Linked DNA regions of Sinorhizobium meliloti. The protein of the gene in region 2 binds, or shares a complex with, the protein of the main gene of each other region. Links are inferred from orthologs where the notes say so. Each region holds a gene or a part of one and is shown on either strand. Other genes may lie near its edges.

The links. Proteins that work in one complex are often made in the same cells at the same time.
Region 1: the proteins of ccmE (region 2) and ccmB are in contact, whole or in part, in a solved structure (PDB 8CE8), measured with the Escherichia coli proteins. The link is inferred for Sinorhizobium meliloti from one-to-one orthologs.

What each region holds. Positions count from the first base shown.
Region 1 is NZ_JAGIOS010000001.1:1,488,561-1,495,735, forward strand. The notes cover bases 1,755-4,741. They hold ccmB (heme exporter protein CcmB), read right to left. Parts: upstream 3,585-4,741; coding sequence 2,925-3,584; downstream 1,755-2,924. Other genes in these bases: JOH52_RS06975 (DsbE family thiol:disulfide interchange protein), read right to left, coding at 1,755-1,925; ccmD (heme exporter protein CcmD), read right to left, coding at 1,922-2,098; JOH52_RS06985 (heme ABC transporter permease), read right to left, coding at 2,095-2,865; ccmA (heme ABC exporter ATP-binding protein CcmA), read right to left, coding at 3,581-4,204; acnA (aconitate hydratase AcnA), read left to right, coding at 4,475-4,741. Also shown: JOH52_RS06965 (septation protein A), read left to right, coding at 1-569; JOH52_RS06970 (DUF2585 domain-containing protein), read left to right, coding at 566-1,159; more of JOH52_RS06975, read right to left, coding at 1,317-1,754; more of acnA, read left to right, coding at 4,742-7,165. UniProt on the Escherichia coli protein: Required for the export of heme to the periplasm for the biogenesis of c-type cytochromes.
Region 2 is NZ_JAGIOS010000001.1:168,978-176,162, reverse strand. What follows is about bases 2,527-5,523. They hold ccmE (cytochrome c maturation protein CcmE), read left to right. Parts: upstream 2,527-3,797; coding sequence 3,798-4,250; downstream 4,251-5,523. Other genes in these bases: JOH52_RS00805 (heme lyase CcmF/NrfE family subunit), read left to right, coding at 4,247-5,523; ccmI (c-type cytochrome biogenesis protein CcmI), read left to right, coding at 2,656-3,801. Also shown: two-component system response regulator FeuP, read left to right, coding at 1-484; two-component system sensor histidine kinase FeuQ, read left to right, coding at 474-1,859; JOH52_RS00820 (hypothetical protein), read left to right, coding at 2,035-2,481; more of JOH52_RS00805, read left to right, coding at 5,524-6,277; JOH52_RS00800 (cytochrome c-type biogenesis protein), read left to right, coding at 6,338-6,793; JOH52_RS00795 (Do family serine endopeptidase), read left to right, coding at 7,054-7,185. UniProt on the Escherichia coli protein: Heme chaperone required for the biogenesis of c-type cytochromes. Transiently binds heme delivered by CcmC and transfers the heme to apo-cytochromes in a process facilitated by CcmF and CcmH.

The DNA.
Region 1 (7,175 bases), 1.3 Mb from region 2 along the record:
AACTCGGCCCCCTGATGGTCTTCTTCTTCGCCAATTCGCGGGGCGAGTGGCTGGCTGGCCGCTTTCCTGCGCTGGCCGAGCTCGGCGGGCCGATCTTCATAGCGACGGGCCTCTTCATGGCGGCAACGGCGGCGGCGCTGATTGCTTCATGGATCATGACACGCACGCTGCCGATGATGCCGCTCGTCTCCGGTATCGTCGTCTTCGTCTTCGGCGCGCTGACGCTCTGGCTGCAGAACGACACCTTCATCAAGATGAAGCCGACCATCGTCAACACGCTCTTCGGCGCGATCCTGCTCGGCGGGCTCCTGTTCGGCAAATCGCTGCTCGGCTACGTCTTCCACGCCGCCTTCAAGCTGGACGAGGAGGGATGGCGGAAGCTGACGATCCGCTGGGGTGTGTTCTTCCTGTTCCTCGCCGTGCTCAACGAGGTGATCTGGCGCTCCTTCTCGACGGATTTCTGGGTCGCCTTCAAGGTCTGGGGCACCATGCCGATCACCATCCTCTTCACGCTCGCCCAGATGCCGCTGATCATGAAGCACTCGCTCGAACAGGATAGCGCGGAGTGACGATCGCGGCCGGCTCGCAGGACGACAAGCAGCGAAGAGCGGCGCTCTGGTTGCTTGCCTGCCTCGGCGTGCTGGCAATCCAGGTCCTCGTGCAGCATCTGATGGGGCGGCTATGGATCTGCGAATGCGGCTACATCAAGCTCTGGGAAGGCGTCGTCAAATCCAGCGGTAACTCCCAACACCTTTCCGACTGGTACACGCCGTCCCATGTCATCCACGGCTTTCTCTTCTACGGCCTCGGTCACCTTCTCATGCGCGGCAAGCCCTGGAGCGCGCGCCTGCTTCTCGCAACCGTGATAGAGTCCGCCTGGGAGATCGCCGAGAACACGCCGATGGTAATCAACCGCTACCGCGCCGCGACGATCTCGCTCGATTATTTCGGCGACAGCATCCTGAATTCGGCCATGGATACGCTCGCCATGGCTGTCGGCTTCCTCATCGCTTCGCGGCTCCCGGTGGCAGCCACGGTCGCGATCGCCATCGTTCTCGAACTCTTCACCGGCTACATGGTGCGCGACAACCTGACGCTCAACGTGCTGATGCTGGTCTGGCCGCTCGATGCGGTGAAGGCATGGCAGGCGGGGGTTTAGACTAACGGCTCCCTCTCTCCGGCATTTGCCCCTCGTCCGGCTGCCGCCACCTTCTCCCCGTTCAACGGGGAGAAGGGACATGCGGGGCCGCCGCGAGTCTCCTTCGCCCTGCTTGCGGGGAGAAGGTGCCGGCAGGCCGGATGAGGGGCAGCTGCGACTACGAACCCGCAAGCGCCTTCTCGATCGCCGGCATCAGCCCTTCCCGGAGGCTCTTCTCGTCGAAGGGGCCGGCGCGCTTGTAGAGGATCGTGCCGTCGGCGGCGACGAGGAAGGACTCCGGGATGCCGTAGACGCCCCAGTTGATCGCCGCCTTGCCGTTCGGATCGACGCCGATCGCCGAGAAAGGATTGCCGAGTTCGCCGAGGAACCTCAGCGCGTTCTCGTTCCGGTCCTTGTAATTGATGCCGACGACGTTGAGGCGCGGGTCCTTCGACAATTCGAGGATGATCGGATGCTCCTGCCGGCAGGGGACGCACCAGGAAGCCCAGACATTGACGAGCGTGAGCTTGCCCTTCACCGCCGCGTCGTCGAGAGCCGGCATCGGCTCGCCCGACGGCGTTGCAGCCCCTTCGAGCGGGGGCATGGCGAGCATCGGCGCCTTGGTGCCGATCAGCGCCGAGGGGATTTCGCTGACGTCCCTGCCGGAGTTCAACTGGCTCCAGAAGATGAGTGCGAGCACCGCGAAGATGAGGAGCGGAAGCGCCGCCATGAGATAACGGAGGGCTCCGGGCCTGCGCTCGTCCTGCGGCGTCTCAGCGTCCGTCATTTGCCCCCTCCGGCTGGCCCTGCCGCGGAGCGGCGGCGGATCCCGGCGGCCTCGAGCTGCTGCAATTCGCGCCTGCGGGCGCGGCCGTCGGTAAGGACCCACAGGATGAGTCCGGCTACCGTGGCGGCGGCAACCGCGTAGCTGGCGACGACATAGGCGGCATGGCTCATCATGGCGTAAGCTGCTCCCGGCCGGCATTGCGCGCCGCCTGGCGCCTGAGCGAGGCCACGCGACGGCGCCAGATCTCGTTGCGCATGGCAGCGATATGCAGGGTGAAGAACAGGAGCGTGAAGGCGATCGCCATGACGATGAGCGGCCGCAGGAATTCCGGATCGATCGTCGGCCCGTCGAGGCGTATGACGCTTGCGGGCTGATGCAGCGTGTTCCACCACTCGACCGAGAACTTGATGATCGGGATGTTGACGAAACCGACGAGGATAAGCACGGCCGAGACTCGCGCAGATCGGCTCGGGTCATCCATGGCGCGGTTCAGCGCGATCAGCCCGAGATACATGAGGAAGAGCACGAAGACCGAGGTCAGCCGCGCATCCCAGACCCACCAGGTGCCCCACATCGGCTTGCCCCAGAGCGAGCCGGTGACGAGTGCCAGAAAGGTGAAGCAGGCGCCGATCGGCGCTGCGGCTCTTGCCGAGACGTCGGCGAGCGGATGACGCCAGACGAGCGTGCCGAGTGCGGAGATCGCCATGACCGTGTAGCACATCATGGAAAGCCAGGCCGAAGGCACATGCACATACATGATACGCACCGTCTCGCCCTGCTGGTAGTCGCCTTCGGTGGTAAAGGAGAGCCAGAGCCCAGCCGCGAAGACGAGCAGCGTGAGAGCGGCAAGCCAGGGCAGCACGCGATCCGTCAGCGCCAGGAACCGGGTCGGGTTGGCGAGATCGCTGAATTTGCGTATGGCCAGGCTGCTTTCACTCATGACGGTTCTTTAACGCGGAAGGCCGGCTTCCGCAATTCATCCTAAGGTGCCGGGTCCCGTCAGTCGGCCGAGTGCCTGAGTGCCGCCGCGGCCGCCACTGGTCCGATCACCGCGAAGAACAGGGTTATCGCCATCAATATCATGAAAGGCGGCAGAAACGGGGCCGGATCCTCGATTGCCGCATAGACCGCGCTGACGCCGAAGATGAGCACCGGTATGGCAAGCGGCAGGACGAGGATCGAGACGAGCAGGCCGCCGCGCGGCAGCGCCACCGCGACCGCAGCACCGACCGCGCCGATGAAGGTTATCGCCGGCGTTCCCGCGAGCAGGGTGACCATGGTGGCCCCGATGGCGCCTTCGTCCATGTTCATGAACAGGCCGAGAAAGGGCGAGGCGATCACCAGCGGCAGGCCGGTGGCGGTCCAATGAGCAGCGCATTTGACGAGAACGGCGAGAAGCAATGGCGTCTCCTGCATCATGATGAGATCGAGCGAGCCGTCCTCGCGCTCCGCCTGAAAGAGCCTGTCGAGTCCGAGCAGCGACGCGAGCAGCGCGCCGATCCAGAGGATCGCCGGGCCGATGCGGGCGAGCAGGTTCAGATCGGGGCCGACGCCGAAGGGGATGACCGCGACGACCGTCATGAAAAAGAGCACGCCGATCATCGCGCCGCCGCCGGCGCGCACCGAAAGCTTGAGATCCCGGAAAAAGAGGGCGATCAATGGACGAATCCCGTCATTTCAAGGCTCTTCGCCCCCGCGAATCCAAGCGGCTGGTGGGTGGCCGCGACGACGATGCCGCCGCGGTCGAGATGGGCGGCGACCAGCCCGGCAAAAAGCCTGTCGGCGCTGAGGTCGAGCGCCGCCGTCGGTTCGTCGAGAAGCCAGATGGGCCGGAAGGCGACAATGAGCTTCGCCATTGCCATGCGCCGCTGCTGGCCGGCGGAAAGATAGCCGAAGGGCAGATGAATGATGTCGGCGAGCCCCACGGCCTCCGCCGCTTCGACGAGGCCGATGCCGGAGCCGCCCGGCGAATCGCCGAGGAAGCGCTGCCAGAAGGTGAGGTTTTCCTCCACAGTCAGCTCGCGCTTCATCGCGTTGCGGTGGCCGAGATAATGGCTGAGTTCGCGCGGATGCTCGAACCCCGAGGGGCCGTCCTCGAGCCGGACGCGGCCCCCTTCCGGCTCGAGAAGCCCCGCCAGGACGCGCAGGAGCGTCGACTTGCCGGCACCGTTCGGGCCGGTCACCACAAGCGCCTCGCCGGCAGCCAGCGCGAACGAAATATCGTTGAAAATCAGGTCCTCACCGCGCCTCGCACTCAAACCTTCAGCCATGAGGCGCATGAATTTCCAGCTTCCCTTGACGTATCTTTTCGCAGAGCAAAAAAAGTTCCGATTGGACCTTGGTTGGTCTGGCACGATTTGGAGAAATTATCTATAAGGCGGCCAACACGCCAGCGGTCGGCGTGAATTTCATCCAAGCGCCGAACATGGAACGAGCTTCCACGTACGGACAGCGGAAATGACCGTACCCGCATCCCACTTCGCGCCTCACAGGTGCTCGGGCGTTCGTACGTCAGTTTTTGGCGATCAGACGGAACGGGGTATCATCCAGTGTCCAAATCCCTAGACAGCTTCAATTGTCGCTCCACGCTCACGGTCAACGGCGTGGACTATGTCTATTACAGCCTGCCGAAGGCGGAGGCGAACGGCCTCGCCGGCATTTCGAAGCTTCCCTATTCGATGAAGGTTCTGCTGGAAAACCTGTTGCGCAATGAGGATGGACGCTCGGTCACCAAGAAGGACATCGAAAACATCGCCGCATGGCTCGGCGACAAGGGCACGGCCGAGAACGAGATCGCCTATCGCCCGGCGCGCGTGCTGATGCAGGACTTCACCGGCGTTCCCGCCGTCGTCGACCTCGCGGCGATGCGCGACGCGATGGTTTCGCTTGGCGGCGACCCGGAAAAGATCAACCCGCTCGTTCCCGTCGATCTCGTCATCGACCACTCGGTGATCGTTGACGAATTCGGCACGCCGACCGCCTTTGCCCGCAATGTCGAGCTTGAGTACCAGCGCAACGGCGAGCGCTACCGCTTCCTCAAATGGGGCCAGCAGGCCTTCAAGAACTTCCGCGTCGTGCCGCCCGGCACCGGCATCTGTCACCAGGTCAATCTCGAATATCTGGGTCAGGCCGTCTGGACCAGGGAAGAGGACGGCGAAGTCACCGCCTATCCGGATACCTGCGTCGGCACGGACAGCCACACGACGATGATCAACGGCCTCGGCGTGCTCGGTTGGGGCGTCGGCGGCATCGAAGCCGAAGCGGCGATGCTCGGCCAGCCGGTTTCCATGCTCCTGCCGGAAGTCATCGGCTTCAAGCTCACCGGCAAGCTCAAGGAAGGCGTGACCGCGACCGACCTGGTGCTTACCGTCGTGCAGATGCTGCGCAAGAAGGGCGTCGTCTCCAAGTTCGTCGAATTCTTCGGCCCCGGCCTCGACAACATGACGCTCGCCGACCGCGCGACGATCGGCAATATGGGCCCGGAATACGGCGCCACCTGCGGCTTCTTCCCGGTCGATGCCGAGACGATCAACTATCTCACCATCTCGGGCCGTGAAGAACAGCGTATCGCGCTGGTCGAAGCCTACTCCAAGGCCCAGGGCATGTGGCGGGAAGGGGATGGTTCCGAGCTCGTCTTCACCGACACGCTGGAACTCGACCTCGGCGACGTCGTGCCGTCGATGGCCGGCCCCAAGCGGCCCGAGGGCCGCATCGCGCTCGAGAACATCGCCTCCGGCTTCGCGGCGGCGCTCGACAACGACTACAAGAAGCCCGGTCAGCTCGCCAACCGCTACGCGGTCGAGGGCACCGACTACGATCTCGGTCATGGCGACGTCGCGATCGCCGCGATCACCTCCTGCACCAACACCTCGAACCCCTCGGTGCTGATCGCCGCCGGCCTGCTTGCCCGCAACGCCGTCGCCAAGGGCCTGAAAACGCAGCCCTGGGTCAAGACGTCGCTGGCGCCCGGATCGCAGGTCGTCGCCGAGTACCTGTCGAAGTCCGGCCTGCAGACGGATCTCGACAAGCTCGGCTTCAATCTGGTCGGCTTCGGCTGCACCACCTGCATCGGCAATTCCGGCCCGCTGCCGACGGAGATCTCCAAGACGATCAACGACAAGGGCCTGATCGCCGCCGGCGTGCTTTCCGGCAACCGCAACTTCGAAGGCCGCATCTCGCCGGACGTCCAGGCGAACTATCTCGCCTCGCCGCCGCTCGTCGTCGCCTATGCGCTGGCGGGTTCCGTCCAGAAGGACCTGACGAAGGAGCCGATCGGCGAAGACCGGGACGGGCAACCGGTCTACCTGAGGGACATCTGGCCGACTTCGCAGGAGATCCAGGACTTCATCTTCAGATACGTCACCCGCGAGCTCTACGCGACCAAGTATGCGGACGTGTTCAAGGGCGACGCCAACTGGCAGGCGGTCCAGGTTCCGGCCGGCCAGACCTATGCCTGGGACGAGGGGTCCACCTACGTCCAGAACCCGCCCTACTTCGTCGGCATGGGCAAGAAGGGCGCCGGCATTTCCGACATCAAGAACGCCCGCGTCCTCGGTCTCTTCGGCGACAAGATCACAACCGACCACATTTCCCCGGCCGGTTCGATCAAGGCGGCCTCGCCTGCCGGCGCCTATCTCCTCGAGCATGGCGTCGGGATTGCCGACTTCAACCAGTACGGCACGCGCCGCGGCAATCATGAGGTGATGATGCGCGGCACCTTCGCCAATATCCGCATCCGCAACCACATGCTCGGCCCGAACGGCAAGGAAGGCGGTTATACGATCCACTATCCCTCCAAGGAGGAGATGTCGATCTATGACGCGGCCATGCAGTACAAGGAGGAGGGCGTTCCGCTCGTCATCTTCGCCGGCGTCGAATACGGCAACGGCTCTTCGCGTGACTGGGCGGCCAAGGGCACAAACCTCCTCGGCGTCAAGGCCGTGATCGCCCAGTCCTTCGAACGCATCCACCGTTCGAACCTGGTCGGCATGGGCGTCGTCCCCTTCGTCTTCGAGGAAGGCATGACCTGGGAATCGCTGGGTCTCAAGGGCGACGAAGTCGTGACGATCGAGAATCTCGCCAACGTCCAGCCGCGCGAGAAGCGCGTGGCGAAGATCACCTATGGCGACGGCTCGGTGAAGGAGGTCCCGCTCATCTGCCGCATCGATACGCTCGACGAGGTCACCTACGTCAACAATGGCGGCATCCTGCAGACGGTTCTGCGCGATCTCGCCGCCTGATCGGCAAGTC
Region 2 (7,185 bases):
CGAGAAATGGCGCGCAGACGGCAAGACCATGCCGGTGCTGATCCTGACGGCCCGCGATCGATGGAGCGACAAGGTCGCAGGCATCGATGCCGGCGCCGACGATTATGTGGCGAAGCCTTTCCACGTCGAGGAGGTGCTGGCCCGCATCCGTGCGTTGATCCGGCGGGCCGCCGGGCACGCAAGCTCCGAGATCGTCTGCGGCCCCGTCCGTCTCGACACCAAGGGCTCCAAGGCGACCGTCGCTGGCGTCGCGCTGAAGCTCACATCGCACGAGTTCCGTCTGCTTTCCTACCTCATGCACCATATGGGACAGGTGGTTTCCCGCACCGAGTTGGTCGAACACATGTATGATCAGGACTTCGATCGCGATTCCAACACGATCGAGGTTTTCATCGGCCGGCTCCGTAAGAAGATCGGCAACGATCTGATCGAAACGGTGCGCGGCCTCGGATATCGCATGCAAGCACCCGGCAATGGCCATTAGATCGCTCACGGCGCGCGTTCTGTCGGTTTCGACCGTCTGGGCCGTCGTTGCCCTCGTGGTTATCGGGGTTGTCATCTCAGCCCTTTACCGGCAGGGGTCCGAGCGCGGCTTTCAGGATCTGCTGCGCGCGCAGCTCTACAACGTCATCAACTCCATCTCCGTCGACGAGAAGGCCGCGCTCTCCGGGAGCCCGCAGCTCGGCGACCTGCGCTTTTCCCAGCCTCAGACGGGCTGGTACTGGATCGTCGAGCCGATCGGCGAATTCGACACGCCGCCGCTGATATCGACGTCGCTCGGCACGGCGAAACTGCCGATCGTCAGCGTCGACGAGGTCCCCTTCGACATCCGCTACGAGCGGTTCTACACCACCACGGATCCGTTCGGAAACGAGGTCGAGGTGGCAGAGACCGAGGTCGTTCTCGACATTCAGGGCCACGCCGCCCGCTTCCGCGTCGCCGGCAACCGCGATGTGCTCGAGGCGGATATCGACCGCTTCACGCGCAACCTCACGATCGCCCTGTCCATTTTCGGCCTTGGCGGCCTTGGCGTGAACGCGCTCACGATCCTGTTCGGCCTGAAGCCGCTCGACCAGGTACGCCGCTCGCTTGAAAAGATCCGCACGGGGGAGAGCGAGCGGCTGGATGGCGCTTTCCCGCGGGAGATCCAGCCGCTTGCCAACGAGGTGAACGCGCTGATCGACAGCAATCGGCGCATCGTCGAACGCGCGCGCATGCAGGTCGGCAATCTGGCCCATTCGCTCAAGACGCCGATCGCCGTGCTGCTCAACGAGGCGAGAGTGCTGGAGGTGCCGCACGGCGAGCTGGTCAGGGCCCAGGCGGACGCCATGCAGACACAGGTGCAATCCTATCTCAGCCGCGCCAGGATCGCCGCCCAGCGCGGGTCGGTTCTGGCGCGGACCGAAGCCCAGCCGGCACTGGAAAGAATCATGCGGGTGATGCGGCGCCTCAATCCCGACAAGCAATTCAGCCTCTCGATCAATCCGCCCGGACTGGTGCTGGCGATGGAACAGCAGGACGTCGAGGAAACGGTCGGCAACTTGCTGGAAAACGCCGCCCGTTACGCGCATGATCGGATCTCGCTGAATGTCGAGCCGGCCCCTGAAGATGCGCGCGAAAGGGAGCCGGGCCGCCAGTGGATCGTGCTCCAGATCGACGACGACGGACCGGGGCTCGACCCCGATCAGATCGCGGTGGCGATGAAGCGCGGCAAGCGGCTCGACGAGAGCAAGCCCGGAACCGGGCTCGGTCTTTCGATCGTAAGCGAGATCGTGGGTGAATATCAGGGAAGTGTGGAGCTCAGCCGTCGCGATGTTGGAGGATTGCGGGCCACGCTCGTACTGCCGGCCGCAGTCTAAGCGCCAACCGGATAGGACCGATGCGGGACGATCGTGATCCGGCGGTCACACCCGGACCTGAAAATGCCGGCGCTGACGGCAGGCGGTTGCCTCGACCCTCAGGTGGTGCAAAAAGAACTCGACTGGCGACCGACAAGAGGAATGAGTAGCGCGTATCATGAGGAATTACGCAGAAATGACGCGAGCCTTCGCTTCACGCGGTAGGATCGCGGTGGTGGCTTCGGGTGTAGCCCTCGCCGGCTGTGGCACGACCTCGTCCGGCCAAGGCGGGGCGGTTGCCGGACTCGGAGCAGCTTCCACCCGCGTTGCATCGTCCGCGACCTATATCGAAGCCCTGCAGGGTGGCGTCGTTTCGCGCCTTGGCGGCGTCGATCTCGGCAAGTCGGACCGGCAGCGGGCGCTCGAGGCCGAGTATCGCGCCCTCGAGGCCGCGCCGGGCGGGCAGCCCGTCGCCTGGCAAGGGCGGGGCGTCAGCGGCTCCGTCGTCGCTGCCGCACCCTATCAGGTCGGGTCGCAGAATTGCCGTCAATACAGCCATACGGTTACCGTCAAAAGCCAACAGACCACGGCACGCGGCGCGGCCTGCCGCAACAGCGATGGAAGCTGGACGCCGCTCACCTGAGCGGCACCGCCCTCGCATATCGCGAACCGTGTAAGGTGTTGAATCGCGGCCGGTTTGCTTTGGGCGAGCGGATTCCTCGCGCGCGGCGGCACTTCTTGCGGCGAAACGCCTCAAATATACGTCATTGCCGGTTTTCGAGTTGGAATGACATGGCCCTCATAGTATTCCCCAAACATGTTGTTCTGGATCCTCGTCGCCATTCTGACGGCGGCTGTCGCAGCCGTGCTTCTTCTGCCGCTCATGCGGGCGGCAGAGCCGTTACCGTCTCGCCATAGTCACGACATCGAAGTCTATCGCGATCAGCTCGGTGAGCTGGCGCGGGACCGGGAGGCCGGTCTGATCGGAAGCGAGGAAGCCGAGCTGGCCAGGGCCGAGATCGCCCGCCGCATGCTTTCAGCCAGTGCCGCGGATCAGGCTGTGGCGGAGCGCACGCCGAAGCGGCTTCTATCCAACCGCCTGGCGCAGGCTTTCATTTTCCTCTGTCTTCCGGCTGTCGGCCTTTGTCTCTATTTGACGACCGGGAGCCCCGGCGTGCCGGCGCAGCCGCTCGCGGCCCGCCTTGCCGACCCCGGCGACGACGTCAACATCCTGATCGCGAAGGCCGAAAACCACCTGGCCCTCAATCCTCAAGACGGCGCCGGTTGGGATCTGCTCGCGCCGATCTACATGCGCCATGGCCGCCTGGACGATGCCGTCGCCGCCTACGACCGCGCGATCCGCCTGCTCGGGCCAACCCCGGCAAGAATGGGCGGCTACGCCGAGGCTCTGGTGGCGCAGGCCGGCGGTCTGGTTACAGCCGAGGCGCAGAACGCTCTGCAAAAGGCGCTGGCCCTCGACCCCGACGATCCACGCTCCGCATTCTACCTCGCGCTCGGCCTAAAGCAGGAGGGCAAGCACGCAGAGGCGCTCGCAGCATTCCGCAAGCTTGCAGAGAGCTCACCGGCCGATGCGCCCTGGCTGTCTCTGGTGAACCAGCATATCGCGGAGCTCGCCGCCGCCCCGGCCGGCCCAGGCCCTGCCGCGCCCGGAGATCCAGCTCCCGGCGATATTGCCGCCGCAAAGGAAATGAATGCCGGCGACCGGCAGGCGATGATCCGCGGCATGGTCGACAGCCTGGCAAGCCGCCTGAAGGAGGACCCGGCCAACCTGGAGGGCTGGATGCGCCTGGTCCGTTCCTATGTGGTGCTGGACCAAAGAGACAGGGCGAAAGATGCGTTGCATGACGGACTGAGGGCCTTCCCGGCAACGGGCGAGCAGGGGAAGCAGTTGCTGGCCTTGGCCCGGGAACTGGGGATCGACGCCGGCGGAGAGGCTGAATGACACGCAAGCAGAAAAGGTTGGCGATAATCGGCGGCGGCGTGGCATTTCTGACGGCCGCGGTGCTGCTCGTCATGTTCGCCTTCAGCCAGGCGGTCGCCTATTTCTATGTTCCGGGCGATCTTGCGAAGGCCGACGTCGCGCCGGGGACGCGTATCCGCCTCGGCGGACTTGTCGAGGCGGGCTCCGTCAAGCGCGGCGAGGGCAGGACCATCACCTTCACGGTGACGGATACGCTTGCGACCGTTCCGGTGACCTATACCGGCATCCTGCCCGACCTCTTCCGAGAGGGCCAGGGCGTGGTGGCCGAGGGTGCCTTCGTCGGCGGCAGCCCGGTTTTCGTTGCGGACACCGTCCTCGCAAAGCATGATGAGACATACATGCCGAAGGATGTCGCCGACCGCCTCAAAGCGCAGGGCGTCACGCTCGGCGGGGAGGAAAACATCCGATGATCATCGAACTCGGGCACTATGCACTGGTTTTGGCGCTCGCGACCGCGATCATCCAGGGCGTCCTGCCCGTCCTGGGGGTGCGGCGCGGCGACCCTTCCTTGATGGGACTGGCAGCAAACGCGGCGCTCGTCTGCTTCCTGCTCGTCGCTTTCTCCTTCGCCGTGCTGACATTCGCCTATGTGACATCGGATTTCTCGGTCAAGAACGTCTGGGAGAACTCGCATTCCCTCAAACCGCTGATCTACAAGATCACCGGGGTCTGGGGAAACCATGAAGGCTCGATGCTTCTCTGGCTGCTCATTCTTGTCTTCTTTTCCGCGATGGTGGCGCTCTTCGGCCGCAACCTGCCGGAGACGTTGAAGGCGAACGTCCTTGCGGTGCAGGCCTGGATCGCGACCGCCTTCGCGTTCTTCGTCCTGCTGACCTCCAATCCCTTCGCGCGGCTCGTGCCGGCACCGGGCGAGGGCAGGGACCTCAACCCCGTGCTGCAGGATATCGGGCTCGCGATCCACCCGCCCTTGCTCTATCTCGGCTATGTCGGCTTTTCCGTATGCTTCTCCTTCGCGGTCGCCGCGCTCATCGAGGGGCGGATCGATGCGGCCTGGGCGCGTTGGGTGCGGCCGTGGACACTTGCCGCCTGGACTTTTCTTACCGCCGGCATCGCCATGGGCTCCTATTGGGCCTATTACGAGCTGGGCTGGGGCGGCTGGTGGTTCTGGGACCCGGTCGAAAACGCCTCCTTCATGCCTTGGCTCGCCGGAACGGCACTTCTGCACTCGGCCCTGGTCATGGAAAAGCGCGAAGCGCTAAAGATATGGACCGTGCTGCTGGCGATCATGACCTTCTCGCTGTCGCTGCTCGGCACGTTCCTGGTGCGCTCCGGCGTGCTGACATCCGTCCATGCCTTCGCCACCGACCCGACCCGCGGCGTCTTCATTCTCGCCATCCTGGTCGTCTTCATCGGCGGTGCGTTCTCGCTCTTTGCCTTCCGTGCCTCCCATCTCAAGGCCGGGGGAATATTCGCACCGGTTTCGCGTGAGGGTGCGCTCGTCGTGAACAACCTGATCCTGACGACGGCCACGGCGACGGTGCTGACCGGCACGCTGTATCCGCTGGTACTCGAAGCGCTGACCGGCGACAAAATTTCGGTCGGCGCGCCGTTCTTCAACATGACGTTCGGCCTGCTGATGCTGCCGCTCATCGCCGTCGTTCCCTTCGGCCCGCTGCTTGCCTGGAAGCGCGGCGACCTTGCCGGTGCGGCGCAGCGTCTGTTTGCGGCTGCCGCGCTCGGCCTGCTCGCCGCGGCGATCTGTTATTACGCGGTAAACGGTGGCCCGGTCCTGGCTCCTTTCGGCCTCGGCCTCGGCGTCTACCTGATTCTGGGAGCGCTCACCGATCTGGTTCTGCGCTCCGGGCTCGGCAAGGTGGCGGCGGGCGTCGCCTGGAGACGGCTTTCGGGCCTGCCGCGTTCGGCTTTCGGCACGGCGCTCGCCCATATCGGGCTCGGAATCACCCTGATCGGGATCGTCACGGTCACGGCTTTCGAAACGGAAACGGTCGTCGAGATGAAACCGGGGGCGGTGGTCGATGTCGGGCGTTACAGCCTGCGTTTCGACGGCATGCGTGAAGGGCGCGGGCCGAACTATACCGAGGATGCCGGCCATTTCACCGTCAGTCGAGGCGGCGTCGAGGTTACCGAGATCTGGTCGTCGAAACGGCTCTATTCGGCGCGGCGCATGCCGACGACCGAGGCCGGAATCCGGACCTTCGGCCTGAGCCAGCTCTATGTATCCTTGGGCGACGACATGGCGGACGGCGGCATCGTCGTCCGCATCTGGTGGAAACCGCTGATCCTATGCATCTGGGGCGGCGCGCTCGTGATGATGGCCGGCGGCGTCGTTTCGCTCAGCGACCGGCGCCTTCGCGTCGGCGCGCCGGCGCGTGCCAGAAAGGCCCTCGCCCTGGATCACGATGATTTCAGGTCGGATCGACCAAAAATCATCAACGTGATCGATTCTAAAGGTTAGAGCGGGATGCGGGCGGAAAACCGTGCACACTTTTCCTTATCCCGCTCTGGGAGCTGCCAAATGATCCGGCTGCTGATCGCCCTCTTCCTTTTGCTGGCGTCCGTTGCCCCGGGCTTCGCCGTCAATCCTGACGAGGTGCTTGCGGATCCGGCGCTCGAAGCGCGTGCCCGGGCGATCTCCGCCCAGCTCCGCTGCATGGTCTGCCAGAACCAGTCGATCGACGATTCGAACGCTGAACTCGCCAAGGATCTGCGGCTGCTCGTACGCGAGCGCCTGAAGAACGGCGATTCCGACGAAGCCGTGATTTCCTACGTCGTCTCACGCTACGGCGAATTCGTGCTCCTGAACCCTCGCCTCGAGGCCAAGACGCTCGTGCTGTGGGGCATGCCTGCCATTCTGCTCGTGGCCGGCATCATCACCCTCGTCGTGGCCGCAAGACGCCGCGGCGCAAGAGTTCCGGGCGCACCGCTTTCCGACGAGGAAAAGGAAAGGCTGGACAGGCTCCTGCGGCCCTGATCTCAAGCAGGAGGCGCCGGCGCGATTTGGGCGCATCCGTCCGCGCCTTGCAGCTCCACCGCAACATTACCAAAAATTCATCTGCCGGACAGAACTCAGTAAGGTCCCGTCCGTTACATCTGACGGCACAGGCTGTTTCCTCCAGTCACAGCCAGACGAGCGGGTTTCCGACGGTGAGGCCGTTGGATCCGACTCGGGGAAAAGGTTTCGAAGCAGCCTGCCTTGCAGGCGGGCTTCATGAAAGAGAGAAGGCAAAACGAATGTCTACGATCAAAGCTCCACGTCCCTCCTTGAAGACTGTGCTGAAGACCACGACGGTAGCCGGTCTCGCAGCCGTGCTGCTGACGACCGGCCTGCCGGCCGAAGTCGCGCAGTCCTTCGCCGAAGCCGTG